DNA from 3 places in the Aliifodinibius sp. S!AR15-10 genome. Region 1 is predicted to be linked to each of the others. Evidence: riboswitches for the same ligand, from Rfam matches in the RefSeq annotation. Region 1 holds a riboswitch; each other region holds the start of a gene.
What was found. Region 1 has a riboswitch for cobalamin ahead of NC796_RS11755 (ABC transporter substrate-binding protein). Riboswitches for the same ligand answer to the same signal wherever they lie in the genome.

Region 1 (10,922 bases):
ATCGCTTTAGCGGTTCTAAAAGTCTGGAACGCTCTATCGACTGGATTATGGAAGAGCTAAAAAAGGGTGAGCTGGAAAATGTACATACGCAAGAGGTCATGGTCCCGCGCTGGGTACGGGGAAGTGAATATGCAGCGATGACCGCCCCCAGGAAAAAAGAACTACCCATGCTGGGGCTTGGTAGCAGCATTGGCACTCCGCAAAAAGGGGTCGAAGCCGAGGTCCTGGTGGTTAATAGTTTTAAGGATCTAAAGGCCAAAGCCAAACAAGCCAAGGGCAAAATTGTGCTGTATGATGTTCCCTTTACCACGTACGGGGAAACTGTGCAATACCGGGTTTCAGGAGCTGTAGAAGCAGCGAAAGTGGGCGCAGTGGCAAGCCTCATCCGCTCGGTGGGGCCTTTTTCGATGAAAACACCGCACACCGGTAACTCTCGTTACCAGCAAGGTGTAAAGAAGATACCGCATGCCGCTATTACGGGTGAAGATGCCTCCCTCCTTCACCGGCTGCAAAAACGCGGCGAAACAGTGAGGGTTCAGCTCTATATGGAAGCAAGGACTCTTCCAGATACAAAATCAAGAAACATCGTGGCTGAAATACGAGGCAGTGAGAAACCGGAAGAGATTGTCGTCCTTGGTGGACATATCGATTCTTGGGATCTCGGGCAGGGAGCGATGGATGACGCCGGCGGCTGTTTTGCGGCATGGGAAGCGCTGAAACTGATGAATGAGCTCGGTCTCCGACCCCGGAGAACAGTGCGACTTGTAATGTGGACAAATGAAGAAAATGGACTTCGGGGGGCGAAAAAATACCGCGACCTGGTCAAAGAAAACGGTACGTTACACAATCATATACTGGCAATGGAGTCGGACGGTGGTGTATTTACGCCCAAGGGCTTTGGATTTTCCGGATCTGATGAGGCGTACAAAATAATTAAAAAAATCGGATCACTGCTGAAACCGATCGGTGCCGACGAAATAACACGCGGCGGCGGAGGGGCTGACATTAGTCCCCTTATGAAGGAAGGCATTCCCGGTATGGGACTTCGGGTAGACGGGAGCCGCTATTTTTGGTACCACCACACCGCTGCCGACACCATAGACAAGTTAAGCGCCGAAGAATACAAAAAATGTGTCGCTACAATGGCAGTAATGGCATATTCTGTGGCAAATATGGATCAAACACTTCCCAAGCAGCATTAACGCCAATAAGAGGCTATTTAAATACTTATCAATAACTTGCGCTCATGTTATAAATATTACTGAAATTTATTATACTACACTTAGCCTGTCTAATCTAAAAGGAGAACATATGCTGGTAAGCAATATTTTAAAAGAAAAGGGAAGTACTGTCTACCATATAGCACCTGAAAGCTCAGTTTTTGAGGCGATTAAACTGATGTCAGAAAAACGTATCGGTGCACTCGTGGTGTTAGAGGATGAATCTTTATGCGGAATCATTTCTGAGCGAGATTATCGCGACAAAGTGATACTGAAGGGAAGGACGTCGAAAAACACGAGAGTTAAAGAGATTATGACATCAGATGTCTACTGGGTGCCACCAGATGCAACCATCAAAAAATGCATGGCCCTGATGACTGAGAAAAAGTTTCGGCATCTGCCTGTCATGGAAAATGATAAAGTAGTGGGGGTTATCTCTATTGGGGACTTGGTAAAACAGATAATTTCGGACCAAAAAGTAGAGATTAACCATCTGAAAAATTATATCGTAGGATCATATCCCAGATAATTCATCATTTATCCGTCTCCGCAGCGAAGTACAAAACCTTTTTTACGGACGGTTTCGATATAATCATTTTCAGCGTTTTCGCGTATCTTTTTACGAAGATAACTTATATAAACGTTGATGTAATTGGTCTGCGTATCGAAGTGGATATCCCATACCTTCTTTGCAATCTCTTCCTGTGTGACAATTTTGTTCTTGTTCTTCATCAAAAACACAAGCAGGTTAAACTCGTTATTTGTCAGATCTACAGAGGTACCGTCAACCAAAAATTCCCGTTCAAGTAGTTTCACAGTAAGTTCACCACACTCCAACACTTGGTCATTGGCAGACTCTCCGGATCGACGAGTTATGGCTTCAATTCTTGCCATCAGTTCCTCGGTATTAAAGGGCTTGGTCAGGTAATCGTCGGCACCAACTTTCAGACACTTTATTTTAACATCAGTCTCTTGCTCTGCGGAGAGGACTAAAATTGGAGTGGTTATATCTTGATCACGGATGTCTTTGGCAATATCAAATCCATCTCCATCGGGCAATCCAAGATCAAGGATTATTATATCATAGTCATTTGTTGTGGCAAGATCCCTGCCTTTGCTGGCGTTGTCTGCCTGGAAAACATCATTGCCTTTGTGCTCCAACACTGCTTTTACCAGTGTGCGAACTGACGGATCATCTTCAATAACTAAAACTTCCATAAATTATAGGATTTAGAGGTATTGCCTTTTGCCCCTTTTTAATTACAGAGTAAATTCTAATCTAAAGATAATAAACAGATAACTTGCATCTTTTCAAAGATAATTTTTTACAAATATTAAAGTGACTTATATCCAAGTGGAACCAGCCATTTAGAGGTAGTTGTAGTGTAAGACCTGACTAATTTGTGTCCCTCATTCAACTCCTTAAACAAAACATTTGCGCCCCACTCTTCGACCTTTTTTATGCTACTTTTCTGAGGTATTGCCTTGACAGTTTCATCATTTTTGCCATGTAATGCAAGTATATTCAGGTGTCCATAGTTATGCTCCCCGTTTTCAAAGAGTTCGGTTTTCAAACGGCCGCCCACCATGACTAGCTCATTCACATGCTTCCACCGGGAGAGTGCAAAATAGCCCGCCTGGTATGCTCCCATTGAATATCCAAAAAGGCAGAGCCGGGAAGCGCTGATGTGGTTCAACATATTATCAATCAGATCCTGGATAAATTCAGCTGTAAGTTCCAGCGACTTCGCAAATTGCCCCTGGTCTCCATCATAAAGGTACCATGCCCGGCCCCAATCCTCCACCTTTCGTTTGTCTGACTGCTCGTAGATGGGATAGGGTCCCTGGATAAACAAATGATAAGCCTCAATTTGCAGTAAATCTGAAACCAGGTCTTGAAATCGGTTAATATGCTGACGAAAACCGTGTAAATAAACAATAAGCGGCTTTTCCTTCTTTTCTCCTGTTTCAATTAACTTGTATGGCACCTCTATTTTAAAAGACGCTTTACCCGAGGTAAGCACTTCTCGCTTCATCATGAAGTTAGTTTATATTTAAAAGTTTATCGATGTCGTCTTGCTTACCCATTAGAACCAGCTTGTCATCTTTACGTATTTTCATATCCGGTTCAATTACCCCCAAGACTTCAAATGATTTTTTTGTTGCCCCTTCCACCTGAATCAATTTTTCAATCGGACGTTTTATTGTCAACAGATTTACATGATATCGCTGGCGCATCTTTAGATCAGCGATGGAATACCCAATCATATCAGAAGGGGCATCAATCTCGTAAATCCCAATATCTTCACTCAGTTCAAAGAAATCACTGATGGAAGACCGTACAAGTGAGCGAGCCATCCGTTCTCCTTCATCTTTTTCGGGGTGGATAACCTCCTGGATTCCGATCTTGTTCAAAATCGTTTCCTGCGTGTCGCTGCCGGCCCGGGCAATAATCCGCGGCAAATCTGCTTTTAGCAACTCCATCGCAATCAAAACAACGGGCTCAAAGGCTTCCCCAATTGCCACAATCACAATATCAGCATTAAAGACGCCATGCTCCGCCAGCAGGTTGGGATCAGTGGCATCAAACTGGATCGCCTCTGAAATATACTGTTTGATCTCCTCCACCCTGTCCAGGTCGTGATCAATGGCCATCACAAACGCGCCGTGTTCCGCCAGGGATTTGGCCAGTGAAAACCCGTACGCCCCCAACCCAATTACACAAAATTGATTGGTTGTATCATTCATAACAGTCTGAATATTGGTTACAATGTGATAACATTACTAGGCAACAATAACACTTTCTTCGGGATATCTGTATTTTTTGGGCCGGTCTCGCTGGGCAAAGGCAACTGCGAGTGTAACACTGCCCACCCTGCCTATAAACATCGAAAGCGTTACGATTACCTTTCCCCAGTCGGAAAGTGATGACGTGATCCCCCGCGAGAGTCCCACTGTGGCAAAAGCAGAAAATTCTTCAAACAACAGGTCTATAAACGGAAGATTCTCGGTAATCGTCAACAGGAAAGTAAATACAAAAAGACCTACAGCTGCAAGTGTAAAGGCCGTGAGCGCCGTAAAAACTGTACGATAGGGAATCGTCCGCTTGGAAAACTCAACGCGATCCTTACCGCGAATATTCGCCCAAACGGATAGAAGCAGCACGGTTATCGTCGTTGTCTTTATACCCCCTCCTGTTGATGCCGGTGACGCCCCAATTGCCATAAGTGTCAGGAACATAATTGTAGTGCTGATATGCATAGCTCCAATATCCACCGTATTAAATCCCGCAGTACGAGTGGTCACACTCTGGAAAACAGAAATCATAATTTTCTCACCCCAGCCGTAGGCATCCAGGGTCTGGTTCCATTCCAGTGCAATGAAGCCGATTGTGCCACTTATGATCAAAAAGGCGGTGGCATATATCACAAATTTGGTGTGTAACGAAAGCTGGCGATTCTGAATCTTTTTCCGGGGGTTACCTCTCACAAGCTCCCAAAGCGTTGTAAAACCCAAACCGCCAATAATTATCAGCAAAATTGTCGTAATATTTACGCCCCAGTTCAGGGTATTAACCTCATCGGCGAGACTATTGGTAAAAAGGGAGAAGCCGGCATTACAAAAAGCCGATATGGCGTGGAAAATCGAAAACCACAGCCGGTTTGCCGCATCGGGCAGCAGGTGTGTCCAGCTGATATAGTAGCCGATGACACCCAAAAGTTCGATAAAGAGGGTAATCCCAACAATCTTTTTTATGGTGGAAAACGTCTCATGCGCCCGGTCTTCGCTGATCACATCCTTGAGGAAGGTCATCTGTCCCACCCCAAGCCCGCTGCTGATGTAGAGTGCAAACAACGTTGCAAAAGTAATGATCCCGATTCCCCCGATCTGAATTAGTGACAGGATAATGGCCTGTCCCATCAAGGTAAAGTGTGTTGCGGTGTCCACAACAATCAGGCCCGTGACACAAACAGCGCTTGTCGAAGTAAATAGCGCATTAACAAAGGTAAGCCCCTGACCGTCGACGGTGGTTTTGGGCAGCATCAGTAATAAAGAACCAATAAGTATGATCCCCAAAAAACTACCAACAATGACCTGTGTGGGGTGTCGCTGAAGCGAAATGAGTAGCGGTGAAGCCTGGATCAACTTTATAATAACAAACAGTACCAGGTAAATTTTGGTAAACAGCACCAAAAGTTCATAATTGGTCGGAACCCCAAGCAAATTTTCTACAAATTTTAGAGTTTCCGGTTCCCCGGTTGCATAAAACAGGGTCGTAAGAAGCAACAGAAGGTACAAAACCGTCTCAAGAATCCTGTCCTTGACCAAGTCTAAACGGCGAGAGGTCAACACCAAACGACCGGTGTATACCAATATAAATCCAACAACAATGAAAATATCGAGGATCTGATTCCAGTAATCATAAGGATAGGCCAACTCAAAACCGATCGAATATATCAAGCTGACAAAAGCCAGGAGAACAAGGAAAATGCTGAATCTGCTGAACCACGGATGTAGTGCTTTGTTAACATCGTAAAGCTCAAGCTCTACATCCTTGAATTCATTGCGAAATCGCTTATAGAATTGACGACCCCGAACGACAGCCGTGATGTAGATTTTTTTCCAGAACTTCGGCAATCTCATGATGGCAAATATAGAAAATATTCGCATACATGTAATTAATACTTAGGGTTGCTTTAGAACACTACGTTTTCACCCTAAGGTATTCAATAAGTGCACTGACAGAGGTCACAGGAGATGAACTTTCTACTTTCCAGACCATCTTTCCTTTCTCATCTAATGCCTGGACCTCACCTTTGCTTTCGACAACCTCCACAACATACCCTTCCCGTTCCAGTGCCCTGGTCGTCCAGTATGTTGGCACTTTATCACCACTCAGGGTAATATGCTTATCCTGGTTCTGGTGGATTTTGAACGATCCCGTCTCTCGGTCAAAATCAAAGCTGTCGCGCTGGAATACTTTCTCAAATGTACCATTCAGCACCAGGTCTTCTGGAGTACCGGAACAGAGATCTTTCTGCATATTCATCAGCCAGACGCGGTCTGAGGCTTTCAGGGCAAGGTCCAGCTCGTGGGTCGACATCAGTATCGCCTTGCCGGTATCGTGGGCTAATTTTCGAAGCAGTCGCACAATCTCCACCCGGTTGGGGAGGTCCAGGTGAGCGGTGGGTTCATCAAGCAGAATTACCGGGGTATCCTGGGCCAGCGCACGTGCAATCATCACTTTTTGGCGCTCACCATCGCTAAGCTTCAGGATGTCACGATCCACAAACTCGGTAAGCCCCACCGACTCAACCGCCCAATTCACAATCTCGCGGTCCTTCTGCCTCAGCCGCCCCATCATTCCGGTATATGGTGACCGGCCAAAGGCAATCAGGTTGTAGACGGTCAGGTTTCCGATCCTGATACGGTCGGTGAGGACAGTACTCACTTTCTTGGCCACGTCTTTTACAGGCAATGTCACAATATCTTCATCTTCCAGATGGATACTACCCGACAGCGGTTTTTGCATTCGTGCCAGTGTCCTTATAAGGGTTGATTTACCAGAGCCATTCGGACCAAGCAAGCCAATGAGTTCGCCTTTCTGCAGGTTCAGATCCAGATTTTCGGCCACTACTGTTGCTCTTTTGCGACCATTGTAGCCGATCTTCAGGTTCTCTGTCTGCAGTATGTTTCTGTTCTTTACCATCAAGAGAATGAAGCCTGTAAATTTTTGCGTTGCACGATAACCCAGACTACGACCGGTGATCCCACCAGCGAAGTCACGGCACTGATCGGCAGCGTGGTCGTGCTTCCCGGCACCTGTGCAATAATATCACAGCCGAGCATCAGAAGAGCCCCCATCAGAAAAGTGCTGGGAATGAGGATGCGGTGATCGTTGGTACCCAGCAGGGAACGCGTCAGATGAGGAACTGCTACACCCACGAACCCGATTGGTCCACAAAACGCGGTAATACTGCCCGCTAGCAGACTCGTGCTGATAATTACCCATATTCGCGCCTTCTGTACCGAAAAGCCCATGCTGCGGGCATAATTCTCACCCAACAGAAGTCCATTTAATGGCTTTGACAACAGGAACGCAATCCCGGAACCAATAAGAATTATGATGACGAGAATCGAAATCTGGTTCATTGTCACCCCGCCCAAGCTGCCAAAAGTCCAGATCAGGTAATCCTGTATCTGCTCCGGCTTGCTGAAATATTGCCAGATGCTAACAAGGGCGATCGTTATGTTGGCAATCATCAGTCCGATGATGAGCAGCGTTACGTTATCCCGAATGCGTACTGAAATTGCCAGGATGAGCAGGAGCACCAGGAACGAACCGATGCTGGCGGCAATCACAATAATCCAGCTTCCAAAACTACTGAGCTGCTGAATAGCAAAAATACTGGTAATTGTGCCAGTGGTCAGCATTACTACAGCAACCCCGAGGCTTGCTCCGGCGGTAATGCCCAATACTGACGGTCCCGCCAAGGGATTACGAAAAAGGGTCTGCATCTGGAGTCCCCCGATAGAAAGGGCACTGCCGGCTAATATGGCGGTAAAAGCTCTCGGCAGTCGAATGTTGGTTACAATTTTGGTCCAGGCCTCATGGGTAGAACCGTCACCCAGTAATATGCTGACAATCTCACCAATGGGAATATCCACCGAACCCAAGGCTAAATTCACAACAAACAACAGCACAGTGCCCGCGAGCAATGCAATGAAATACCACCGGATGCTCATTGAAGTACGTTCAAGTTTATTATCTGCTTGGGATTCCGACATCAGTCCAGCTTTTGGTAGTAATACAGCTCGTGATCCGGCAACAGGGTTGGGTGTATAATCTTGATTAAATCCGCCAAAATTCGTTCAGGGTGTACCACGCCGGTCTCCCAAAAATCGTTTCCCCCCGATTCGCTCAGCCTCCGGTTATTATTGAAAACCTGCCTAGTTTTAAAGGACTTAAAATCTTTAAACCGGCTGTCTTGGGCTAATATATCCTGCAGGGATTTCGCGCTCCCGGGGTTTATCCAAATATCCGCTTTCAACCCCACTTCATAAACCGCCTCAAAACCCAGTCTCAATCCGCCTGTGGAGTGGGTGTCGTACCAGGAATAGTCCGCTCCGGCATCTTTAAGGAATTGGGCGGTAAAACTATCTCCGCCCGACACGAACCACGCCCCCTTATACGGCATATTGTTGATCACAAGCGGTTTTTCCGCCACATTTTCCACTTTGTTCTTAAGCTGCTGATATCGTTCTATAACTTCATTGAATCGCCGGTTGGCCAGCGACTCTTTATTCAGCAATGCGCCCATCATCTTTACCCACTCTGCCTTGCCCAGCGGCGTCTGTTCCAGCCACTCTGAATTGACCAACAAATTAATACCCGAATCCAGTAACACCCGGTAATTATCAAATTGTGAGGCTTGTCCACCCGACACCATAATTAGCTGGGGATTCAGTGCCAGCGCCTGTTCTTTGTTAAACTCGCTACCTGAAAACCCCTCCACTTCCCCCTGCTCCAAACGCCGGCGTATCTCTTTATTATAAACATATTCGGGCTGTGTGATACCCTTGATCACCGAATTTTCCTCTAACATATTGGTAAGTCCTACATGCGTTGTGGATGTGGCGATCATACTGCGAACGGGAGTCTCAATAACCTGGGCCTGAACATCATATTCGGGCAGATTTGCTCCCCTTGGAATAAGGATGTAGTGCAGGGTATCCGTTTGATCCTGGTAGGGATTCAGAATATCCAGCCGTTTGTATCCCTCGTGATAGCTGATATCAAATCCTGTGGCAAAGTTGACCTCAACTTTTTGAGCAGGGTAATAATCGGCATGGGTAACTGGCTGTGCTTTTCTATTTGACTGGCGATTGGTATTGCTACAACAAACCAGTAGCGAGGCGGTAAGTAGTAAATAAGAGAGACGGTGAATGAATGAAATCATAGGTCCGCTTTTCTTCCCGAAAGCTTTTCCTTCATCAGGATGGCAGGTCTTCTGGCTTATCCCGGCCCAGGTTCCTTCCCGCCCGCAACAGCGGACAGTGGTTATCGCCTGAGCTTTGACAGGATTTACAGCAGCGGGGACTGCTCCGGACTCCCAAGCTTGCGCTCAGTCACCGGATTCCCTTTTCACATCCGCAGCCGGCGGATGACCAAAACTGAATCAGTATGTTAACATTAGCGTGCTAATTATACGGGTCTTCCGACTTTTAACCTAATTGCTGTATTAAAAGCATCGAACATGGTTGAAATTATCACAGTGGCCATATGATGGGAGTTACCAAAATAACCACGAGCCATAATACCAGCGCCAGTGGAAATCCTACTTTAAAAAAATCTGTAAACCGGTAATTACCGGGTCCATACACCATCAGGTTGGTCTGGTATCCGATCGGGGTTAAAAGTGACATTGAGGCCGCCAGTGTCATGGCGACAAACAATCCACGCGCTTCAAAACTCTGGGATTCCGCCACCGACAACACAATGGGGAACATTAAGGCAACCGCCCCGTTGTTGGTAATGATCTCAGTTAACACAGCCGTTACAATCACAATGCCGGCCAATACGGCACGGGGACCATAGGCACTGGTCATCTCTACCATCCAGTTCCCAATCATCTCCGCGGCCCCGCTAACCTCCATTGCCTTACCCAATCCAAGGGCAGCCCCGATGACAATTAAAACGGTCCAGTCAACCGACTTCCGTGCCTCCCCCGGCTCAATGACGCTGAACGTCAGCAATACAGCAACCCCCAGAATCCCCGCCAGTGCAATATGAAGAACACCGGCAGCTACAAATCCAACGATACCCACGAGCACTGCAACCGATATATAAAGATCTTTCCCTCCCGGACGGCTTTCTTTGATCTCGACGGGCTCTCCAGGCGCTTCTCCCCCGGCCTCACTGGTCAGGAAAAAATCCTCCGTATCTTCGTAAGCCCCCCTGAATCCACGCCCGGTATCCAAAAGCAGTACATCCCCGGGATGCAACACAAATTCGCCGAGAGGCTCATCAATCCGTTTTCCCCGTCTTCGGACCCCTGTTACAGCTGCACCAAAACGCTCCAGGAGCTGCGCTTGCTCAATAGTAGATCCCACGAGTCGCGAACCTTCCTTGATCACCACCTGGTGGAGTTCCCGGTCCTTCTTTTCATCCCTCCTGATGTCACGGGGCGGTTGAAGGGCAAGCTGCAACCCCGGGTAACCAGAAAGCTCGGGTGCTTTTGCTGCAATACCTCCCTGGGCGGCATAAAAAAGATGGTCTCCTGCACGAAGTTTTTCATCCTCCGGAACTGGTGCTATTTCCCTTTCAAAACGATTTAATCGAGACAGATAGAATCCGGGTAGATGGTCAAGTCCCACCTCCTCAACAGTTTTACCGATAACATCTGCGCCTTCTGTTATTTCAATCTCTACCAACAGCTCCCGTTGCTTTTCTTCCTCATAACGAATATCACGACGTGCTGGTGTCAACCTCGGCGAAATAAATATCAGGTATATCAGGCCTGCTATGGCACAGGGAACACCCAGCCATGCGAGTTCAAAGAAAGCCAATCCCTGGTATCCGTGGCTCTGCAGCAATCCATGTGTAATAAGGTTCGTACTGGTGCCTATCAGGGTGCAAAGGCCACCCAGGATTGCGGCAAATGACAACGGCATCAGCAATTTTGATACAGGCACCCGGTT
Region 2 (10,922 bases), on a different contig from region 1:
TGGGTATAGTCGTCATCGTCTGTGGAAACGGTGCCCTCATTGTTGAAATGATCTATACGGAGACTAGCCATTACTGAGAGCTGTGGCAGGATATCTACAACATCAGAAATATATGCGCTGTAGGCCTGTTGCTTGGTTTCACTCAGGTTGACCGAGGCAGTTGCAAGGGCAGTGTCGGCGGCTTCCTTGGAGATTCCAGAAGGCTGAGTTCCCAGATTAACGGTTCCAAGCCCCACATAACCACTGCTGTTGTTAATGACGTTTTGCTGGAAGAAATCAAGCCCGACAACCATCTTGTTTTTCACGCTTCCAATTGAAAAATCCCCGATGAAGTTCTGCTGAATGTCGGTGCCCAGCGTAGTGGAATTCTGCTTGTTGAGATAGCGGGCAAACGTGCGGTTGGTGCCATCACCGGCAAAGTCCCAGAGATAGGTATAGTAGCCATCCGTTTTAGCGCTGCTGCTTGAGACGGCCGTCTGGGAAGTCCACTCGTCAGAGAGCTGGTACCTCATCTGTCCCTGGAAGTTGAAGGTTGGGTTGCTAATCGTCAGGTTGTTGCTCGTAAAGGAGTGCTCAGGATTATAATCAAGCTCCTTAATATTGGTGGAAATAAGTGGTGCGCTACGGTTCAGGAACAACATCGTGGGATTCGTACTCTCGGAATTGTAGTACTCGGTGTTAATCAGGAAGGAAAGGTCCTCGTTAACCTGGTATGAAAGTGAGGGCGCAATAAACATCGATTTGCCGAAGCCGGCATCCTGGAAGCTGTTTTCGGTATGGAAAGCGGTATTTACACGCAGTGCAATTTCTTCATCACTGCTAATCGGTGTATTCACATCGGCGGTAATGCGGTTAAGACCAAAGCTCCCATTTTTGTAGGACACTTCGCCCCCGAAATTGTTGTACGGCTTTTTAGTCACCACATTAATAAGTCCCCCATAAGAGATTAAACTGCTTCCATAGAGCGTTCCAGAGGGGCCTTTCATGATCTCTACTCGGTCAATATTGGCGGGATCAGGAGTGCCATTGGTAAGGGAAGGAAGACCGTTCGTAAGTTGGGGCTGTGTTGCGAATCCCCGGAGCGAATAATAACCGGCTCCATCCCCGCCACGGCCGGTAGATTCCCAAAGCTTGAATACCCCAGGTGTATTATGGAAAACATCCTCAAAATTCGTGACGACCTGGTCTTCCAGCAATTCAGAGGTGACGGTGTTGTACACCTGTGGATTGTTGATGTTTTCAAGCGGAAGCTTGGCCACATGTTCGGTTATTTGGGTATTGAATTTGTTAACTTCTCGGGCATTAACCACAACTTCCTGCAGTTCCTGGTTGGAATCGGAGAGCGTTACATTAATGTTGAGCTGACTGCCGGCCTGAATAGTTATTGATCTCTTTTCTTTTTCATATCCAATTCCGGAAACAACAAATGTGTAATCACCCGATGGGATATGGTTTATTTCATAATAGCCCTCAACATTACTCGCGGCTCCATAATTGGTGCCTTCCAGGCTAATGTTAATATTGGGAAGAGGTTTATTTTCAACGTCTGTCACTTTCCCTTCTATGCTGCCACTGGATTGTGCATGAGCAGAAAAGGTAAACAGTAGTAAGAAAGTGGAGACTAGGAAAGATAATTGCAGGGAGTTTGGTTGGTAGGATTGTAGCATTAGTATTATTAATTAAAATTCAGGGATTGTGATGCTATGAAATTTCACTGTTCCTGAGCCACTTAGAGATTTCGAGTAATACGCTATACGTTTTACTGAAACCACAGACTCATATCTATTTAGATCACCTCTAAATAATAGGCCGTAATTTTATTTAGATTTGGTTTAAATAACAAGAATTTCTTTTGGCTTTTTGTCGAGTAAAGACATTGGAGAAAAAAGGCGGCCTGACAATTGGAAGGGCGGGGATTATAGAAATAATGAGCCGCAAAGCTTGACTAGGAAAAGGTAATAACAAAGGAGAAGTAAGTCCGCGCTAGTATATCACTCACCAAAGTATGACTCCAGCGCGGACAATTATTCTCGTTTATTCAATGGGAAACCACAATTAATTTCTACTCACAACTTGGGCAGATTTTGTTGAGCATTGGGTCAGTAGGACAAGCCTCGTCATCGCCGCTTATCACTTTGTCTACCACCTCGTCGCCGTACTTTTCCCGGGCCTTGGCTTCCAGTTCGGCCTGGTTTTCTTCGCTGGTTTCCGCTTGCGCTGTGTCGGTTTTGGGAGATGAGGTAGATGCACCGCCGAAGCCTTTCCTCGAGCCCCGTTTGTTAACTTCCGAAGTATATTTCTCTCCCTTAATCACCTTGTCGATAAAGCAGTAGTAAGTCGATTTAAGCTTTTTCTTCCAGGCGTAGAGATAGATCTCCTCCATATCGTCGCGTAGCCGTTCGTCGATGTAGAGCGATTTCGACACCGCCTGGTCAATCGATTCCTGGAAAGCCGCCGCGATATCGATCTGGCGCTTGGGAGCGATCTCGTAGGCCGTTTTGTAGAGATCCTTGTCGATCACGCCCTCCAACTCATTGATGTACTGCACCGAGCCGTTGTTTGCCTTGATCGTCTCCGCCATCTCATCGCTCCAGTAGCCCTTCTCCTCCAGGTCCTCAATCAGCTGCCGGTTGATCACGATATGCTTGCCAGAAAGCGTATCCCGCGAATACAGGTTGCTAAAGTAGCTGTCGATCGAGGAGGTCGTGCCGCTGATAATAGAGATCGAAGCTGTTGGGGCGATCGCCATCAGCACAGCATTGCGGCGCGGTTTGTAATCGTAGGCATTGCCCTCTTCTTCCATCTCCTGGTAATGATCGAAGGCGCCGCGCTCTTCCGCCAGTTGTTGAGAGGTCTCGTACGTCACTTCCCTCATAAATGAACCCAGCTTCCGCGCTTTAATGACCGCCTCTTCCGAGTCATAGGCGATGCCGAGATCCACCAGCGCTTCCGCAAAACCCATCACGCCGATGCCCAGGGGACGCAGGTCCATGGTGTTTTTACGGGCGGCGTCGGAGGGATAGAAGTTTTTGTCCAAAATGTTGTCGAGCCCGCGCACCATCACCTGCAGCGTATCCTCAAGCTTGTCCCAGTCGAAATCGTCCTGCTCTTCATTCAGGTGCTTGGAGAGGTTGACAGATGCCAGCGTGCAGACGGCTGTGGAGTCGGGCCGGTTCGGGATGGAGATCTCCGTACACAGGTTGGAGCTGTTGATCACGCTGTACTCTGGACACGGGTTGTGGCGGTTGTGTTCGTCTTTGAAGATTAGCCACGGGTGACCGGTCTTGGCAAGCTTGAAGAGGTATTTCTTGTAGAAATTGCGGCTCTCCAGCCTTTTGTACTGGTTGAGTTTGCCCGCCTCGGCCTGTTCAATTCGCGCTTCATATTTTTCTTTGAACTCATCACCGATCGCGTCCACCAGTTCGGGACATTCACCCGGGTCAAAGAGGTAGATCGGTTCATCCTGCTCGATGCGGCGCATCATCTCGTCCGGCATCCAGAGCTTGGTGTTGAGCGAAGGCGTTCGGAAGTAGGCGTTGCCCGTAGTCTCGCGAAGATCCAGGAATCCGTCGATATCCAGGTGCCACGGCTGCATCGAGATCACCTGTGAGCTGCGTCGCCGACCACCCTGCTGAATGGAGTTCACCAGCGTATCAAAGATTTTAATGAAGGGAATCACGCCCGACGATTGTGCATTTAGTGACTTGATCGGCGATCCCGTAGCACGAATGCGACTGACATCGGTACCCACGCCGCCGGCATATTTTGCGAGAAAGGCTGTTTCGCGGGCCTTGTCCATGATCGAATCCAGTGAATCGTCGATTACACTCACATAGCAGGAGGAGTACTGCGAAACCGGCGTGCCCGAATTGAAGAGTGTGGGCGTGGAGTGCAGATATTCGAGCTTGGAAAGCTTGTTGTACACTTTGACGACCTCTTCGTTGGAGTTACCAATGCCCATCGCAACGCGCATAAAAAACCATTGTGGCTTTTCGATGGTGTTCTGATCGCGATTCTTCATCAGGTAGCGGTCTTTGAGTGTAGAGAGGCCAAAGTAATCCAAGAGACCATCGCGCTCGTAATTGAGTGCATCTTTAAAGAGGTCCAGGTCGAACTCTTTGAGCCGCTCATCCAGCAGGTTTTCATCAAAGGCGTGATCCAGGTAATCGCCAAAATCACCCAGCCGTCGGTCTATTCTTTTATTAATGATTTTGAGTAACTGCCTAGTCGCCAATGTATCATAGATCGGATGTTTGGGGATGAGCTGCTCAATCGCCTTCAGCACCAGCTGGTCGAGCTCTTCGGTAGAGACCCGTTCCGGCACCTTCAGGTCCAGCTCCTTCATGATGCGGAAGACGAGCTCATAATCATCTTCCACCTCCAGGCCATTTATAATTTCGAAAATCGCATTAATGATTTTCTGCGTCTGAAAGTTCTGTTCTGTTCCGTCGCGTTTTATGACTGTTCTTTTCATGATAACTCCTTATTGTATTTTGTTCGTTGGGACGTAGCATGCTACGTCCTTACTTTATGGCTCCGTGTCTTAATAATTCGTGTATTCTGTAGATGAGACCTCGAAGAAGTTGATCAGTTTTTTCACGTCCTCTTTCTGCAGGAATCGCAGCGGGTTTTCGGTAACGTGGAACTCCTGCTGGAAGCCCAGCTCCTGTAGGCGCCGGTCGGTTATATACTTCAGGTAGCGTTCCAGCTCGCCATAGGAGATGCCGAGGATCGTGCGGTCACCGAACTTGTGCTTGACGTACTCGATCTCCAGCTGGGTGCCTTCCAGGATCACATCCCGGATGCCCTGCACATATTCCTGGTCCTCTACGATCTCGGGCGTTTCGTCCAGCATGATCAGGATCGCCTCGATGCCGTTTTGCAGGTGAATCGACTCGTCGATCAGCACCAGCTCCACGCCGGACACCACGTTCTTCATCTTGGCCATATCCTTCAGCGCAAAGAAGTGGGCAAAGGAGGAGTAGAAGAAAATGCCCTCCAGGATGATGTTGTTGAGCAGGATCGCTCGCAGTACCTGTTTTTGTCCCTCTACCGAATTGGGATCAATATTCCCGTAATCGATCTTGTCGATCTCGTCCACGATCAGCGACTGCTTTTTGCGGAGGATGGGATCGGAAAACGCCACGTCGTACATTTTCTCGCGATCCATGCCAAATGACTGCAGCACGATTTCGAAGAAATCACTGTGGATGTTCTCCATAAACAGCTGCGTACTGAAGCTCATCTTGGCGTGGGGATCCGTAAGCAGCGGGAAGAACGAGTTGACCAGCACGTTCTGTACCAGCAACTCCGACGAGCAGAAATACCCGACGGCGGTGTCGAAGAGATCTTTTTCATCCTCCGTCAGCGAGTGGTAGTCGAGGGCATCCTGCTGGATATTCAATTCCTCAGGAAACCAGACCGCCTTTTTCTGTTTTTCATAGAGTTCGCGAAAAATGGGATAGGAGGGGTCTTCCGTAAGTTTGATGTTATCACGTACCGAGGTACGTCCGATTAGTTTATTATTCATAAGCTTTTGGTTTCAAAAATTGGGATTCATATTCGTAATTAATATCGATTAGGCTTTAGTTGGGACGTAGCATGCTACGTCCGTACATTCTATGCTGGCATGCCAGCCCTGTGCCGATCTGTTTATGGTATCCTGGCTACGTCCGTACTGATTTCGTTTTCTTTCTCATCTGCCGTGCGGCTTCTACCATATTCTGCAGTGAGGGCAGCGTCTCCTCCCAGCCGCGGGTCTTCAGTCCGCAGTCCGGGTTGACCCAGATCTGTTGTGGATCGAGGACATTGGCGGCTTTCTGGAGCAGCGTTACCATTTCCTTGGTGTCAGGCACTCGTGGAGAGTGGATGTCATAGACGCCCGGCCCGATCTCGTTGGGATATTCGAACTCCACAAATGCATCGAGCAGCTCCATTTGCGAGCGGGATGTTTCCATGGAGATTACATCTGCATCCAGGCGGGCGATATGCTCGATGACATCGTTGAACTCCGAATAGCACATGTGGGTGTGGATCTGGGTCTTATCCTCAACCACCGTCGAGGCGATACGAAAAGCATCCACAGCCCATTCCAGATAGGTATCCCAATCCGCACGGCGCAGCGGCAGCCCTTCCCGGAAAGCGGGCTCATCGATCTGGATCGCCTTGATACCGGCTTCCTCCAGGTCTGCCACTTCATCGCGCAGTGCCAGGGCAATCTGCTTAGCGGTTTGCGACCGGGGCTGATCATCCCGCACAAACGACCATTGCAGGATGGTTACAGGACCCGTAAGCATACCCTTGACCGGCTTGTCGGTCTGTGCCTGTGCGAAGCTGGACCACCGCACGGTGATGGGATCGGGACGGTGCACATCACCGTAGATGATCGGGGGCTTTACGCCGCGGGTACCGTAGCTCTGCACCCAGCCGTTGCGGGTGAAGGCAAAGCCGGCAAAGTGCTCTCCGAAATATTCCACCATGTCGTTGCGCTCAAATTCTCCATGCACCAGCATGTCCAGGCCAATCTCTTCCTGCTTTTTGATGAGCTTTTGTGTCGCTTCTTTGAGATTGGCTTCATATTCTGTTTTGGAAAGCTTTCCTTTGCGAAAATCTGCCCGCCATTGGCGCACTTCTTTTGTCTGCGGGAAGGAGCCGATCGTCGTGGTAGGAAAAAGATCGGGCAGATCGATATTTTCCTGCTGGGCTCGCTTCCGTTTTGCATAAGGACTGTTACGGTTCAGGGCCGAATCATCAAGCTGTACCATCCGGTTTTGTACAGCTTCGTTGTTCACGAGCTTGGAGCGGCCTTTGTCAGCAATATCTGCCTGGTGATCTTTCAGTTTTGCCACTTCGTTATCCGAGAGGCTATTAGTCGCAAGCTTTTTTAGCAGATCCAGCTCCTCCAGTTTCTGGTTGGCAAAGGCCATCCAGCGTTTGACCTCATTCGGGAGGGCGGTCTCATCGGTCTCCTGCTGCAGGTCAACCGGGCAGTGCAGCAGTGAGCAGGAGGGAGCTATCAGCAGCCGGTCCGCACCGATAATCTGTTCTGCTTGGTGAATAGTTCCATTCGCCTTCTCCAGGTCGGCCTTCCAGATGTTTCGTCCGTTGATCAGGCCGAGGGAGAGGGCGGTTTCTTTGGGAAGGTTATTTAATACCGGATCGAGTTGGTCCGGTGCTTCCACCAAGTCAAGGTGCAGGGCATCTACAGGGAGCGAAGTGGCCAGCTCAGTGTTGTCTCCCAGCCCTTCAAAATAGGTAGTGAGCAGGATGTTGAGATCTTCCTTTTCAGACAATACGTCATATGCCTTAGAGAAAGCGGCTTTGGATTTCGCATCCAGGTCCATCGCCAGGAATGGCTCATCAATTTGTACCCAGTCCACCCCCATCGCTTCCAGCTTGTGGAGAATCTCCTGGTACACCGGGAGCAGGCGATCCAACAGCTCGAGCCTGTGAAAACTGTCTGGGGCATTTTTCTCCTTTCCCAGCAGCAGGTAGCTGACGGGACCGATCAGCACGGGTTTGGTCACTACCCCGACCGATTTGGCCTCCTCGTATTCGTCAAACACCTTGGAGGAGAGGCACTGGAAGGTCTGGTCTTCCGTAAATTCCGGGACGATGTAGTGATAATTGGTGTTGAACCACTTGGTCATCTCCATCGCCTGGATGTCGTGCTGCCCGTCCTGCAGTCCGCGTGCCATTGCAAAGTAGGTATCGATCGGGTAGCTGTTGATCTTGTCATTTTCCTGTTGATACAGTTCCTGGTAGCGCTCCGGGATCGCCCCCAGCAACAAGGTCATGTCCAGCACCTGGTCGTAAAGCGAAAAGTCGTTGGAGGGCACCAGGTCGAGACCCGCCTCTTTCTGTTTGGTCCAGTGCAGCACGCGCAGGGCGGAGGCCGATTCCACCAGCTTTGCTTTGTCAATTTCGTCGTTCCAGTACGATTCTACCAGACGTTTCAGGTCTCTGTTGATACCTATCCGCGGGTATCCGAGATTGTGGGTAAGCATAGTGTAATCCTTATTTTTAGCTTTGAATGAGTGGCCGGTGGGAATGCTAAAAACGTTGAATATGACAGCCGGAAGTATGAGAGTACAAGAGATACAGTACGGTGATGCAGGCAACTTCCTTCACTGCCTTTCAACAACGCCTTAACTCCCGAAGGCCTTATTTACTTGACTTGAAGGCAGGTCTCCTGACTTACCGACGCTTTCTTTTGCCTTCCCGCCTCGTTTGGGGCTGAGACAGTGGCCATGGAGTCTGCCAAACTTAGAGAAATCTACTGCGGAAACGTTGAATTTGGCCAGCTCCCGAGCTCTTTATCGTTAAATAGTGTGTTACTATTCGCCTCAAAAGACCCCGGGAGTTGACTCAAACCAACATTCCCTCGCTACAATTTTCTAAGCCCGACAGACTCCTATCAAAGAAATATATCGGATTACAGTTGCGGGAACAGTTCCGGGTTTGCACCGGATTCCCTTTTCATCCCGACAGCCGTCGGGACACCTTCAAATCCATTAATACAAGTAAGTGGCTGGCCCCTTCATTGTCAATGAAAACTTTTCCACAAAATGGTGTTAGTTATCAACAATGGAGGGTTGATTACAGGGGGGCGGCATATTTCGCGGATTATGCAGACCTCGTTTACCGATTGAAAATTTATATTATAAGAGCCTGAATCAGGTTATTCGGTAGATACCATGAGGTATCAGCCTTATCCATAGCGCGGGAATTAATTCCCGCGCAAGTGACAGGGCATTTCCCACGATGGTTGCTATGTTTTAACCGGTAAACACTTTACAGATTTATGTTGGGATAGAACAGTTAACCGATCTGCGAGATCTGCGCAATCCGCGGGAGTTAACGTATGCCGAAGAAATTCAGTTTTGGGATTGGAATTGCTGTGATAATGCCTCTTCCACCGACTGCCGAAGGAAATCGGTGATCAGGGGATCTGGTAGGAGAGTCTTGCCGCTCCACTTGAAATCGAGCCCCTCCAGCCGTTCAGCCACGGCTTGCTCGCGACCGCCGGAAGACAGGAAGAGCGGTACCACAATGACATCGCCAAACTGCACGGCCTGCCGCACCAGTGCTCGCAAGTTGGCTTTCGCCTGATTGAAAATGGTGTCGGAAGCATCATCGCGCACCGTGGTGGCAAAGATCTGTTTGTAGGGTATGCCCTTTTCTTTTTGAATAGACTGAATTTTTCGGGAGAGGCTCTCCATCGTGTCGATCCACTTCTTGTTGTCAGCCTCGGCATTTGGACCATGGGCTACCAGCAGTACCGTCTCACTTGATGGATCAGAGCTCAGTTCCTGGATACGTTCACTAAGGATTCGGGCTACCACGGGATGATCATCCAGGGGAGGAGCTAAGGCAATATCGACATCTGTGGAGATCTGTGGCAGGTTTTCTGGCATATAAAAGCGGTGACGGCCGTCTGAAGCGTGAGTACTGGAATCCTCTTTAATCCCCATCATCTGCTTGTATTCGTCGATATGGTGCATCAGCGGCATCTTCGGGTCGGGCAACGAATCACGCTTGCCCAGCAGGTACCGGTTCTGCCTGATGATCGGGCTGTAGCTGGAGATAAAGAGCTGCACCACCGCGATTCGGTTTACACCCAGCTCCTCCAGTGATTTTATGGCGTGGTGCATCGTTACATAATTGGCCATGCCGAAGGCCACCTCTACTTTGTAATTTTCTTTGAGCGGTTCTGTGGCCTCAATGACCGCTTCATTCCACTCCTGGCTACCGCCGTGAGCAAGAACCAGTACTCCGGTATCCTGCGCAACGCTGGGGATAGCACTCAAAATTAGCAAGACTAATGTTGTGGGTACTATGTGAGAAAACTTGTTAATCAATTCCATGATATTCGATTGTAAATTTTTAGATCTGTTACTACCCGGACGCCGGCAGAGGTAACAGGGATGCGAAACATGCCGGCGCGGTGGGGTAGTGGGATAATAATGTCTCGCGGGAATATTCTTATTCGACGAACTCTCTTGATCCATTCATCTGAATGGTATATTCAAAAGTGTACATGCTTCCTGTAGGCCGTGTCTCCATATTAGCAAATTCCTCGGTTGAGGTATCGGGATTGCCCTTGTACCAGCTGAGGATGTTAAGCTTAGCATAATGATTCCCATCAGCAGTTTTCAGCACTATAGTTTTATTCCCTAAGGGAAGTACCGCATGCTGAGGTTCTTGTTGATTTGTATAATGATACCATCCATTATCACTCCCCGTTGGGATTGCCAGAAGTGTGTCGGTATCCGTTTCATATCCTCCTGAGGGAGCGATGGATACATCATCAAAAGCGGCATCAAGTACAACTGCTCCACCCTCTCCAGGTCCACTGCTTCCACTGTTGGTATAAATAGTAGTACCAGAGAAAGCAACATCCCACTGGGTGGTAGCCGAGTCAGTATCTTCTAGAGTGGTATTTTCGCGAAGACTGTAATAGGTGATATCTGTATAAGGTCGTGTTGTATCAGCTGGAATATCAGTTGCCGTGTTTATTTCTACTTGAAAATCGTTTTCTGGTCCTGTTCCAGAATCATCGCAGGCCGTGAAACCAATGACAAGTGCGAAAAGGATTATTAGAGTGAGTGGTAGTTGCATTTTCATTATTTTGTAGGATTGTTTTGGGTTTGTATTCAGGTCTCCCGATGATGACGCTGATCTCGCAGATATTTGTGGGTTTTTCCTATATGATCTGCGTAATCCCCGAAGTCTGCGAGAGAAAAATGTGTGATATATGTTCTTGTTCATAGGCTTTCAAACGGCATCATCAGTCGATTCGGATGTTAGCCTGCAGGTAAAAGAGTCTGCCGGGCAGCCACGAGAGCTCCCCCGGCCTGGTGTAATCCAGGATGTTGTCCACGCCGAATTGCAGTCGATATCGCCCCGCAAACGTCTTGGCC
Region 3 (10,922 bases), on a different contig from region 1:
CGGCCATCTGGTGGGCCAGCATGTAGCAAAGTTCTTCGTAAAATATTTTTGCGTCTTTTTCAGAATCAAAGTAGTCATGTTTCCATCCCCAGTAGGTCCAACACCCGGCCAGTCGGTGAAAAACCTGTCGACTATCGTGCTCGCTGCCAAATTTTTCATCATCATCCAGGTCTTTCATCGCTTTCTCATCGGCCTGGGAACGCTGCAACCATTTGGGAACACCTTTTTCAGCAACCTTTTTAACTTCTGCTGGCACCCCTGCCTTACGGAAATATTTTTGTGCAATAATATCAGTAGATACCTGTGACCACGGCTTGGGCACAATGACCTCATCCATCTTGAATACAACCGAACCGTCGGGATTCTTTATTTCCGACTTCCGGGACACAAATTTCAGATCTCCAAAGGGGGAATCCCAGTCATCCTGGGTGTAGAACCGAGTAAATTTCATAGATAGTCTCCTTTAACTAAACTTTGATTCTTCCATTGATACTATTTTAGAAACGCAATGTGGGGTATGTTAATCAACTACGTCGCTCTACAATAATATAAACCTGCAGAAATACCTTGCAAGCCAAAAGGGTGAAAACTTTTCCACAAAATAGAGGAGTTATCAACAATTAATTCATAAACTTTTAAAAGAAGATGCTGTATGGAATTTTGCGCTACTTTTTAACAAAAATTAAAATATGTTTTCAAGACATATTCTTCCAACTTCAGACCTATTTTGGCCTTTTAAATATAGCGAGGTGTACCTTTTCGCTTTATTCGTATTTATTTTCGATGCTCATAGTTATCCACATCTGGAATATTATAGAAATTTAATAGGTGTAAAATACTAATTGAGTAGAAACTATAATATTTGTTAGAAAATAACTTTATGGGAAGGATAAAATTTATATTTATAGTATAATTCATTTTGCATATTACCTGTATTATCTATCGGTAATTACAAGCAAAAATTACCCCTCTCCTTATTATTGAAGAAGAGGAGTAAATAACGTAACAGGATGGCTAGAAAGTGTATTGGGCTTTAATGAAAAAGCCTCTCCCCTTTGTTCTGTAACCGTTTATTTCTGTATAGTCAGTATCAAAGAGATTCTCCACCTTCCCGATAACAGCGAAGGGGTCACTGATGTTGTAACGAAGACTAATATCAGTAAGACTATACCCGTCTACATTCGATCGGTCGAGCGCGCCATAGGGCCCCAAATTTGAGCTATAAAAGACGTCGTCACGCTCTCCAACAAAACGGGTGTTCGCCTGAATTCGCAGTGGTTCCAACAGCTGCCATGCCAGGTAAACATTACCCGAAATGCTGGGGCGACGTGTCAAAGATTCAATCTCTTTTTCAGCAGTAAGAAACTCTCCGCTCTCATAAATCTGCACGTGGCTACCCTCAGTATATTGCTCATCAACATCGGCAGGATTGAACTGCAACGTTGAATGCGTATAGCTAAGGTTTCCGCCCAGAGTTAAAGTACTGCCTATTCTGGTATCCAGTCCAACTTCTATACCATTAATTTGTTGTTCTGAAGCATTAAGGTAGGTATCACCCAGGTAGTCTGCAGATGTTAAATTGGCAACTTCCCTGTCTGGATTCCACATGTATACATATTCAATTACATTATCAACATTGGTACGGAATAAAGATAAATTTAATTGAAGTGCAGATCCAACGGTCTGCTTCCACCCCACCTCATATGATATAGAGCTTTCAGCCTCAAGATTCTCATTTCCCCGGTCAGTAACATAACCTGGTGAGATCGCCGGGGAGTGCAACTGGTACAATGACGGTGCATTAAACCCGGACGTGACGGCGCCATATACTAATGATGATGGCGATACCTGGACTTTGGGATTCAGCTCAAACGTCAGATGAGTGCCAAATTCATTGTGATTGACCAATCGACTACCCAGCCCCATTGAGAACGACTCCAGCTGACTGTTCAACAAACTACCATTCAACTCAGTATGAATAAATGCATGGCTGATCGACTCTTTTAGATCCAACGAATCAAGATTGGTTTCTGATTCATAATTGAATGAACTTAGGTACGTGTAGGTATGAGAACTCATCGTTTGTTGGATATTTCCAATACCTATGATTGTCGAAATAGCATTGGACTCCCAATGAGCGGTCAACTCATTTTCCCAGAGTGAGCCTTCGTAATTATTTTCAATGTAGCTTCCGTCGTAATTTCCGGCCTGGTCAACGATAGATGAGTCGTTGACAAAGTCTCGGGCCAAATCGGAATAAGCCCCATTATATTTCAGCTCTACATCATCAGAAAGCGTAAAAGAACCGCCATAAGCAAAGAAATCGCGCATAAAATTTGTATACGCATCCCGCGCATCGCTGTAGGCACCTTGATCAACGTCGCTGGTTTGATCTTCCCTGCGGTAGGAGACAAAGTATCCAAATCGATCCGTTTTATAACCTAGCTCACCGGAAAGGTCTAATTTATCAAAATCATCTTGGTCTTGGGGATTAAAACTCGGCGGATTTTGTACGGTATCGATTGTAGCATCAAGGCCATTAGTCATCTCATGAGCAAGGCCAAAATCAGCATAAAATCCCCTCGGAGTCGTATAGTTTAAATCAATCTGATTGGCAGTTGAATAAGTTCCTTTCCCAAAAACCCCGTGTTTGCTCCCTACAGTCCCACTAAAGCCGGGCGTTCCGAAACCTCGCGTAATAATATTGACAGCCCCCCCGATAGCCGATGAACCATATAGGGTACTGTGGGACCCTCTCACAATCTCAATGCGTTCCACCCGTGCCAGTGAAAGTTCAGAAAGATCAGGGCTGTTGCTTGCCGTTGAGGGGTCACTGATTCGAACACCATCGATCATGATCACAGCGTGATTACTATTTGTATTCCGCAAAAATGCACTCTGTACAGCACCGGGCGTCTGTCCATCGCCCACCATGTGCAAACTTTGCTGTTCGGCCAATAATTCTCCCACGCTATAGTATGTTGAATTCCGTAGCTCTTCGCTGCTGATTACTGTTACATTCCGCCCCACACTCCGGGCAGATTCCTCCCAGCGATTTGCACTAATAATTACTTCTTCCAGCGTATAGGTTTTCGAGGTATCAATTTGAGCTGACAGAGGTAAGGCTATCAGCGATAACAATAGGACAGTAAAAGCTGCCCTGCTTATATATGAGAATTGCATATTTTATCCAATAGTTAGGTTACAAATGATGATTAAGACATCATTCGCACCTTTGGGAAAGTCCAGAAGGGCATAAACACGGGTAATTGTGCACCACGCATTTATTCTTCGCTTTTCTCCCGAAAGCTACGAATGCAGATGCACTGGCAGGTCTTCTGGCTTATCCCGGTCATCCGCCCCTTCCCGTCCGTCTTTTTCGGACAGTGGTTACTAGCGAATAACCCATAACTCTGAACGGTTCAGAGCTGGGAATTACAGCATCGGGGAATGCTCCGGATTTGTCTGTATAAACTACATATACAGAATCACCGGATTCCCTTTTAATCTCACTTCTAACACTCGAAGTTTGAGAACCAATGCACTCCGGGAAAATACAGGCTAAGAGTTATAAATCAAAGGGCTTAAACTATATTTATTCCCTTCAGATTCTTTAAGTATTCTCAGTTTCCTGTTCCATTGAAAGCAATTTACATCCCTTACATTTCTTTACATCCAATTTAGTTGCATATATCAACTAATACCCATTTCTTTGGTCCCATTAGAAATTTAGACTAAGAAGTTACCCTTGAAACAGAAACTATACTGCATCACCCTGGGCTGTAAAATGGCTTACAGCCTCAAAGGGATAAAACGGATGCTCACCAAGCGATTTACTAAAGATGAGATTGCCCTTACACTGGAACAGTACTTTGTGCTCAATATTCTTGATAACGAAGAGGGCCTCATCCTCAAAGAGCTTGCCGAAATCGTCGATAGAGACAAATCAGCGGTACTCCGGCATATTGATGGCCTTGAAGAGAAGCATTTCGTTGCACGTGCTACCGATCCAAAGGACAAGCGAAGAAAGATTCTTCTGGTTACCAAACAAGGAATGAACGAACTACAAAAAGCCAGGGAAATGGATCAAAAAGTGCACAGTGAACTCACCGAATCCATTGATAATGATAAACTCAAAGAGTTTGAATCTCTCCTAACCGAAATATACGAACGAGCGATGTCAGACTGATACAGTTGATATCATCAACATATTAGCCTCGAATACTAAAATCATTCCCACATCCAAACAAATAATTCCATGAAATCAGACCGCCAAACAACCATCAACCTGTGTTTATTTGTGGCCATGTTTTTGGCTGTTTCCTGTAGCAGTTCAAACCAGCAGGGCCCACCTGGTGCCCAGCAGGTGCAATCCTATCCCGTGCTGGAAATACAACCACAATCAATTGAATTAACCGCTAGCTATCCCGCCACGCTTGAGGGACTCCAAACCGTGGAAATTCGTCCCCGTGTGCAGGGTTATATCGTTGAAATGCCGGTGGATGAAGGCGACATTGTTGAAGAAGGGCAAGTTTTATTCCGACTGAACAGTGAGCAGTATGAGCAGGAAGTACGCTCAGCGGAGGCCGATGTGGAAGCTGCCAAAGCTGCTGTAGAAACGGCCAAGGATGAAGTGGAACGAATGAGCAGCTTGGCACAAAAAGAGATCATCAGCGACTACCGGCTGCAGTCGGCGAAAAACCAACTGCAGTCTCAGGAAGCAGCTCTTTCACAAGCCCAGGCGGCCCTTGAAAACGCCCGGGTTAATTTGAGCTATACATACGTAAAGAGTCCGACCGACGGCGTGATTGGCAGTATCCCATACCGGATCGGGAGCCTGGTGAGCAGTACGATTTCCCGGCCACTGACAGTCGTTTCCGATATCTCGGAAGTCTATGCCTACTTCTCAATGAGTGAACGTGAGCTCCTGACAATGTCACAATCCGTGGCCGGGGATGGCGGCAACAAAACCCTGCAACAGCGTATTACTGACATGCCCGATGTCAACCTGGTGCTTGCCGACAACACGGTCTATAATCACCAGGGAACCCTGCGGCTGGCAAGCGGACTCATTGATACCGAGACCGGCTCCGCCTCATTCCGGGCCCTGTTTCCCAATCCAAAAGAGATCCTGCGGAGCGGCGGCACGGGCAGTGTCCAAATTCCATACCAGAGGAATTCCGCAATTGTGATCCCAAAAAGTGCCACCTACGAGATCCAGAACAAACGGTTTGTATATGCGGTGACCGACAGCAATACCATTGAAAGTACGGAAGTCTCTACCCTGCCCTTATCCTCAAAACAGTTTTTTGTTGTTGAAGAGGGACTTGCGGCCGGCAACCGAATTGTAACGGGCGGGATGGGCAGCATGCAGAATGGAATGACCATTAAGCCTCAGCCGGTAGACAATGACAGCCTGTACCAGGCATTGGCGGTGCAGGACCAGTGAATCACAACCCATTCCCTATCAAGTCTCTCACAAATCTAAGCATCTAATTCCACCACAATGATAAGACGTTTTATTGAACGACCGGTACTCTCGACGGTCATATCCATCATTATTGTCATTCTTGGATTTTTGGGATACAACGCGCTGCCGGTGTCCCTCTATCCAGAAATTGCGCCTCCAACGATACAGGTATCCGCCAACTATCCGGGCGCCAATGCCGAGACGGTTCTCAATAGTGTCGTTACGCCGCTCGAGGAACAAATTAACGGCGTGGAGGGGATGACCTATATCAGTTCTACAGCCAGTGACAACGGCCGGGCGCAAATCCAGGTATTTTTCGAGCTCGGCACTGATCCCGATATCGCCGCGGTAAATGTGCAAAACCGCGTGGCCCAAGCCTCGAGCCTGCTGCCACAGGAAGTTACCCAGGCCGGGGTCACGACCCAAAAGCAGCAAACCAGTCGCCTCCTCATATTTACACTGTATAGTCCCAATGGGAAATATGACGGCACCTTTATCGAAAATTATGCCCGGATTAATGTAATTCCCCAGCTGCAGCGTATCAACGGGGTGGGAACGGCAGAATCCTTTGGAAACAGCGCCTACGCCATGCGCATTTGGATGAAGCCCGATGTGATGGCCTCCTACAACCTGACGCCCAACGATGTTATCGCAGCGCTGAATGAGCAAAGTTTTGTAGCAGCGCCCGGAACTATTGGCGAAAATAGCGGGCAAGCCTTCCAGTATACCCTGAAGTACAAAGGACGACTTTCGACCGTCCCTGAATACGAAGATATTATCATTCGGGGAGAATCAGAAAACGGTGAGATACTGCGGTTCAAAGATGTAGCTGACGTTGAATTGGGTTCGCAGTCGTACACCGTGAATAGGATGGTCAACGGCGGACCGGGAGCCGGTATTTCCATCTCCAAAACGGCTGATGCCAATGCCCAGGAAGTCGTTGAAAATGTAAAGGCCGAACTAGAAAAAGCCTCACAATCCTTCCCTGATGGCATCGAATATACCACGGTTTTTGATGCCAACAGCTTCTTAACGGCTTCTATCGACAAAGTCTTTGTTACATTTTTTGAAGCATTTGCGCTGGTATTTATCGTGGTGTTTGTGTTTCTGCAGGATTGGCGATCGACCCTGATTCCCGCCATCGCTGTGCCGGTATCCATTATCGGTACGTTCTTTTTCCTAAACCTGTTTGGCTACAGCGTGAACCTGTTAACGCTCTTTGCTCTGGTGCTTGCAATTGGCATTGTGGTAGATGATGCGATTATCGTCGTTGAGATTATTCATGCCAAGCTCGAAGAGGGTGCCGATTCCGGGATGGAGGCCGCCGTAGATGGGATGAATGAGATTGCCGGGGCCATTGTATCCATTACCCTGGTAATGTCGGCGATCTTTATCCCTGTAACCTTTATTACGGGATCAACCGGGGTATTCTTCCAGCAGTTCGGCATCACCCTGGCCACCGCAATTATCATATCTGCTGTTAACGCACTGACTTTGAGCCCCGCCCTTTGTGCCCTGGTGCTTAAACCCGAACATAAACATGTTGGTGAAGAGAAAACGTTAACAGATCGATTTGCCATCGCCTTCAACACGGCGTTTGATCTGGGTAAATACCGGTACAAAAAGGTATTGGGATATTTTACCCGTAACTCGTGGGCAGCCGTGGCTATCGTTATTGGGTCTATTGCGTTGTTTGGCTACCTGTTCCAGACCACGCCATCCGGCTTTGTGCCCGACGAAGACCAGGGCGTATTCTTTGCCGATATAAGCCTGCCTGCTTCTTCGTCACTTGAGAGAACCGAGGAAGTGTTGAAAGAAGTAGATGGCGTCCTTGAAAACATGGAGGTAGTTGAGTCCCGGCTGACTATTTCTGGTTTTGGTCTCCTGAGTGGGTCTGGCAGCCAATACGGATTTGTTGTCGGTAAACTCAAACACTGGGACCAGCGTGAACAGAGCGTAAATGATGTGATCACTACTCTGCAGCAAAAAACCTCGCAAATTCAAGAGGCGGATTTTGTATTCTTTTCTCCACCTGTTATATCAGGTTTTGGGAACACCAGCGGATTTACGGTTAACCTGCAGGATGTGTCCAGTGGCTCGTTCGATGAGCTTGCCGAGGCTAATCAAAAGCTAAAGCAGGCACTTTCCAAACGACCTGAAATTCAATATGCCAGCTCTTTTTTTGAGACCGACTATCCCCAGTTTATGGTTAACGTGGATGTGCCAAAAGCAAAACGCTCCGGGATTTCCCCCCAGTCCATCATGAATGTGATGCAGGCGAATTACGGTGGATTATATATTTCCAACTTCAATCGCTTTGGCAAACTCTACCGCGTTTTTGTACAGGCCGATCCAGAGGCACGGGGCTCCACAGAAAGCTTGCAAAACATTTCGATTAGGAATAGACAGGGAGAAATGGCGCCTATAAGCTCATTTGTAGACCTGGAGCGAGTGTACGGGCCACAAAGCATCTCCCGGTTCAACCTGTTTAACTCAGTGCAAGTGTCGGGAGCAACCAATCCCGACTACAGTTCCGGTGATGCTATCGAAGCTATCGAAGAGGTGTTCAGTAACCAGATGTCCGATAATTATTCTTATGCATATTCCGGTTTAACGCGGGAGGAAAACAGTGCCAGCGGACAGGAACTGATTATTTTTGCGCTCTGTCTCATTTTTGTGTACTTCCTGCTTAGTGCCCAGTATGAAAGTTATCTTGTCCCGTGGGCCGTGATCCTGCCGCTACCCATTGGTTTAGCCGGCTCCTTCATTTTTGCCAATATCTTTGGTGTGGCCAACAACATTTACCTCCAAATATCCTCAATTATGCTGCTGGGATTGTTGGCTAAAAATGCAATCCTGGTCGTGGAGTTTGCCCTGCAACGACGCCGTAATGAAGGCATGAGCATCGCCAAGGCCGCCATCGATGGAGCTGAAGCCCGGCTGCGTCCCATCCTGATGACCTCTTTCGCCTTTATCGCGGGACTGCTCCCATTGGCCCTTGCAACCGGAATTAATGCCAACGCCAACCAGTCGATCGGTATCGGAACGGCCGGTGGTATGTTTATCGGGACGTTTGTGGGCCTGCTGGTGGTACCCGTGCTCTTCATCATTTTCCAAAACCTGCAGGAGAAGTTCTCCGGGCCACCTGAGATCATACAAAAGAAGAGAGAAGAAATTCTCCTGCCCTGATCAACCAAGAATTTTGAGATTCATAACATATGACTATGCTCTTTAAGTCGAGTTCCAACATTTTAGCAGCACTTTTATTGACGATTTTCTTGTCGTCTTGTATCGCAACAAAACCGTATAAAAAGCCGGATCTGCAGGCCGAAACGGAAACTCTCTACCCTTTCGACCGGGTGGAGATGGACAGCACTACGCTGTCCGACATGCCGTGGCAGGAGGTGTTCAAAGATCCCACGCTGCGCGACCTGATCAGGGAAGCATTAAATAACAACCTGGACCTGCAGGACGCGATTCAGCAGATCCGTGTCGCCGAGGCCAATTTCTACCAAGGCCAAATGAACATGCTTCCTTCGCTCTACCTGAATGGAAGTGTGGGTTACGGGGAGCTCTCAGATAATGCAAATCAAGCCAATATCCCAGCCAGTGAGCAGTACACCGCTTCGCTGAGCTCAAGCTGGGAGCTGGATGTCTGGGGCAAGCTGACCAGCGCCAAGAAAGCCAGCTATGCCGCCCTTTTGCAGACCGAGGCTATTCACAGGGCAATACAAACCAGCCTGATTGCCAACGTGGCCAACGCCTATTACCAGCTGTTGGCACTCGATCGGCAGCTTGAGATCACCCGGAAAACCGTTGAAAATCGGCTGCAGGATGTGGAAACGGTGAAGAGCCTGAAGGAGAGCTCGATGGTGACAGGTGTTTCTGTACAACAGAGCATTGCCAACAGATACGCGGCAGAAGTGACCATTCCTGAATTTGAGCAGCAGATTACCGAACTGGAAAACGACCTGAGCATCCTGCTGGGTCGCACACCCGGAACCATTGAACGCAGCTCCCTGGCCGAACAAGAGCCGATCGACTCGCTTTCTACCGGCGTACCTGCCCAGCTGCTACGCAACCGCCCCGATATCCTGGCCGCGGAATACAGTTTCAGAAGCGCTTTTGAGCTGACCAACAATGCCCGTGCCTATTTTTATCCCTCTTTTACCCTGACAGCAGAGGGTGGATACCAAAGCTTGAGTACACAGGACCTGTTTCAACCGGGCTCGGTGTTTTATAATATTATTGGCGGACTTACGCAGCCCCTGTTCAACAATGGGCGGAACCTGGCGCGACTCAAACAGAGCAAAGCCCAGCAGCAACAGGCGCTGCTGCAGCTGCGCAGCTCCATCCTGAATGCGGGGCGGGAAGTATCAAATGCCCTGAGTCAATTCCAGAATGCAGAACAGAAAATAGAACTGCGCGAGCAGCAGGTGAACGCCCTAGAAAATGCGGTGGAATACTCGCGGGAGCTCCTGCAATTCGGGGAGGCCAACTATATCGACGTACTGACAGCACAGCAAAGCCTGCTTACCACTCAGCTAGGTAGTGTCAATGACAAACTCCAACAGCTGACAGCCGGGGTTAGCCTTTACCGGGCGCTCGGTGGCGGCTGGGATAAATCGACTGAATTGAATGATTCGTCTGTGAGTGCTGAAAAACAAGAATAGCAGTGAGTAGTGAGTGATATCAAACAGTATGAAGCAGAACTCTGAATCCGGTGTGGTCCACATCCCGTGTGAGCTACACATACAGTGGCTATTAACTATCAAAGTGCCCCATCACTTGCGCGGGAATTAATTCCCGCGCTATGGATGAGGCAGAATTGTTTTGTATTTACAGGAAAATCTGTTTGGAGATATCTAATAACTGTTACCCATCGGAAATCCATTCGGTCGCAAACTCATAGGCCGAATGGCAACTACCCTGATCTCCACCGGGCGACCAGTTATGTTACCCGGTAGATTAATTTTCTATTCAACCTGAGTTCTATTACGCATACTGTCATAGCAAGGAGGCTTTATTGATACATGTTAGCTCAACAATAAGGTCGACTTGGTCCCGTCCGTTTTTATTTCCACATCAGGAGATTGCCGCGGGCTTGCTCCCGATGGTCGCTGAATCCTTCGCAATGACAGGTTTTATATCGAACTAACATTAACCAAATTCAATCCTCGAAAAAAGAGATATGAGTTCAAATAAACTAAATGACATCAAATGCTCTGTCCTGGACTTGGCAGTTGTCACTGAAGGACAGACAGCCGCCGGTGCCATACAGAACAGCCGGGACCTGGCAAAGCACGTGGAAGAGCTGGGATATACACGCTTTTGGATGGCCGAGCATCACAACATGGAGAATATCGCTAGCTCGGCTACTTCCGTGCTGCTGGGACATGTGGCTGAGGCGACCCAAACGTTGCGCGTCGGCTCCGGCGGCGTAATGCTGCCG

Region 2: linked by a shared signal. The riboswitch ahead of metE (5-methyltetrahydropteroyltriglutamate--homocysteine S-methyltransferase) and the one ahead of NC796_RS11755 (ABC transporter substrate-binding protein) in region 1 are both predicted to bind cobalamin.
Region 3: linked by a shared signal. The riboswitch ahead of NC796_RS23130 (TonB-dependent receptor domain-containing protein) and the one ahead of NC796_RS11755 (ABC transporter substrate-binding protein) in region 1 are both predicted to bind cobalamin.

Annotation. Positions count from the first base shown of each region.
Region 1 is NZ_JAMQKA010000015.1:40,567-51,488, reverse strand. Features, by position in the region: gene NC796_RS11795 (M28 family metallopeptidase) at 1-1,202, shown strand, start outside; gene NC796_RS11790 (CBS domain-containing protein) at 1,312-1,749, shown strand; gene NC796_RS11785 (response regulator transcription factor) at 1,758-2,438, opposite strand; gene NC796_RS11780 (hypothetical protein) at 2,555-3,259, opposite strand; gene NC796_RS11775 (TrkA family potassium uptake protein) at 3,264-3,968, opposite strand; gene NC796_RS11770 (potassium transporter TrkG) at 4,005-5,891, opposite strand; gene NC796_RS11765 (ABC transporter ATP-binding protein) at 5,926-6,930, opposite strand; gene NC796_RS11760 (iron ABC transporter permease) at 6,930-8,009, opposite strand; gene NC796_RS11755 (ABC transporter substrate-binding protein) at 8,009-9,181, opposite strand; cobalamin riboswitch at 9,205-9,409, opposite strand; gene NC796_RS11750 (SLC13 family permease) at 9,492-10,922, opposite strand, start outside.
Region 2 is NZ_JAMQKA010000010.1:47,723-58,644, forward strand. Features, by position in the region: gene NC796_RS08695 (TonB-dependent receptor) at 1-1,667, opposite strand, end outside; gene NC796_RS08700 (ribonucleoside-diphosphate reductase subunit alpha) at 2,063-4,474, opposite strand; gene NC796_RS08705 (ribonucleotide-diphosphate reductase subunit beta) at 4,544-5,530, opposite strand; gene metE (5-methyltetrahydropteroyltriglutamate--homocysteine S-methyltransferase) at 5,667-8,006, opposite strand; cobalamin riboswitch at 8,164-8,521, opposite strand; gene NC796_RS08715 (CbiX/SirB N-terminal domain-containing protein) at 8,877-9,866, opposite strand; gene NC796_RS08720 (HmuY family protein) at 9,985-10,626, opposite strand; gene NC796_RS08725 (TonB-dependent receptor) at 10,790-10,922, opposite strand, start outside.
Region 3 is NZ_JAMQKA010000057.1:20,609-31,530, forward strand. Features, by position in the region: gene NC796_RS23125 (vitamin B12-dependent ribonucleotide reductase) at 1-451, opposite strand, end outside; gene NC796_RS23130 (TonB-dependent receptor domain-containing protein) at 1,015-3,183, opposite strand; cobalamin riboswitch at 3,311-3,556, opposite strand; gene NC796_RS23135 (MarR family transcriptional regulator) at 3,749-4,189, shown strand; gene NC796_RS23140 (efflux RND transporter periplasmic adaptor subunit) at 4,259-5,449, shown strand; gene NC796_RS23145 (efflux RND transporter permease subunit) at 5,507-8,659, shown strand; gene NC796_RS23150 (efflux transporter outer membrane subunit) at 8,695-10,143, shown strand; gene NC796_RS23155 (LLM class flavin-dependent oxidoreductase) at 10,662-10,922, shown strand, end outside.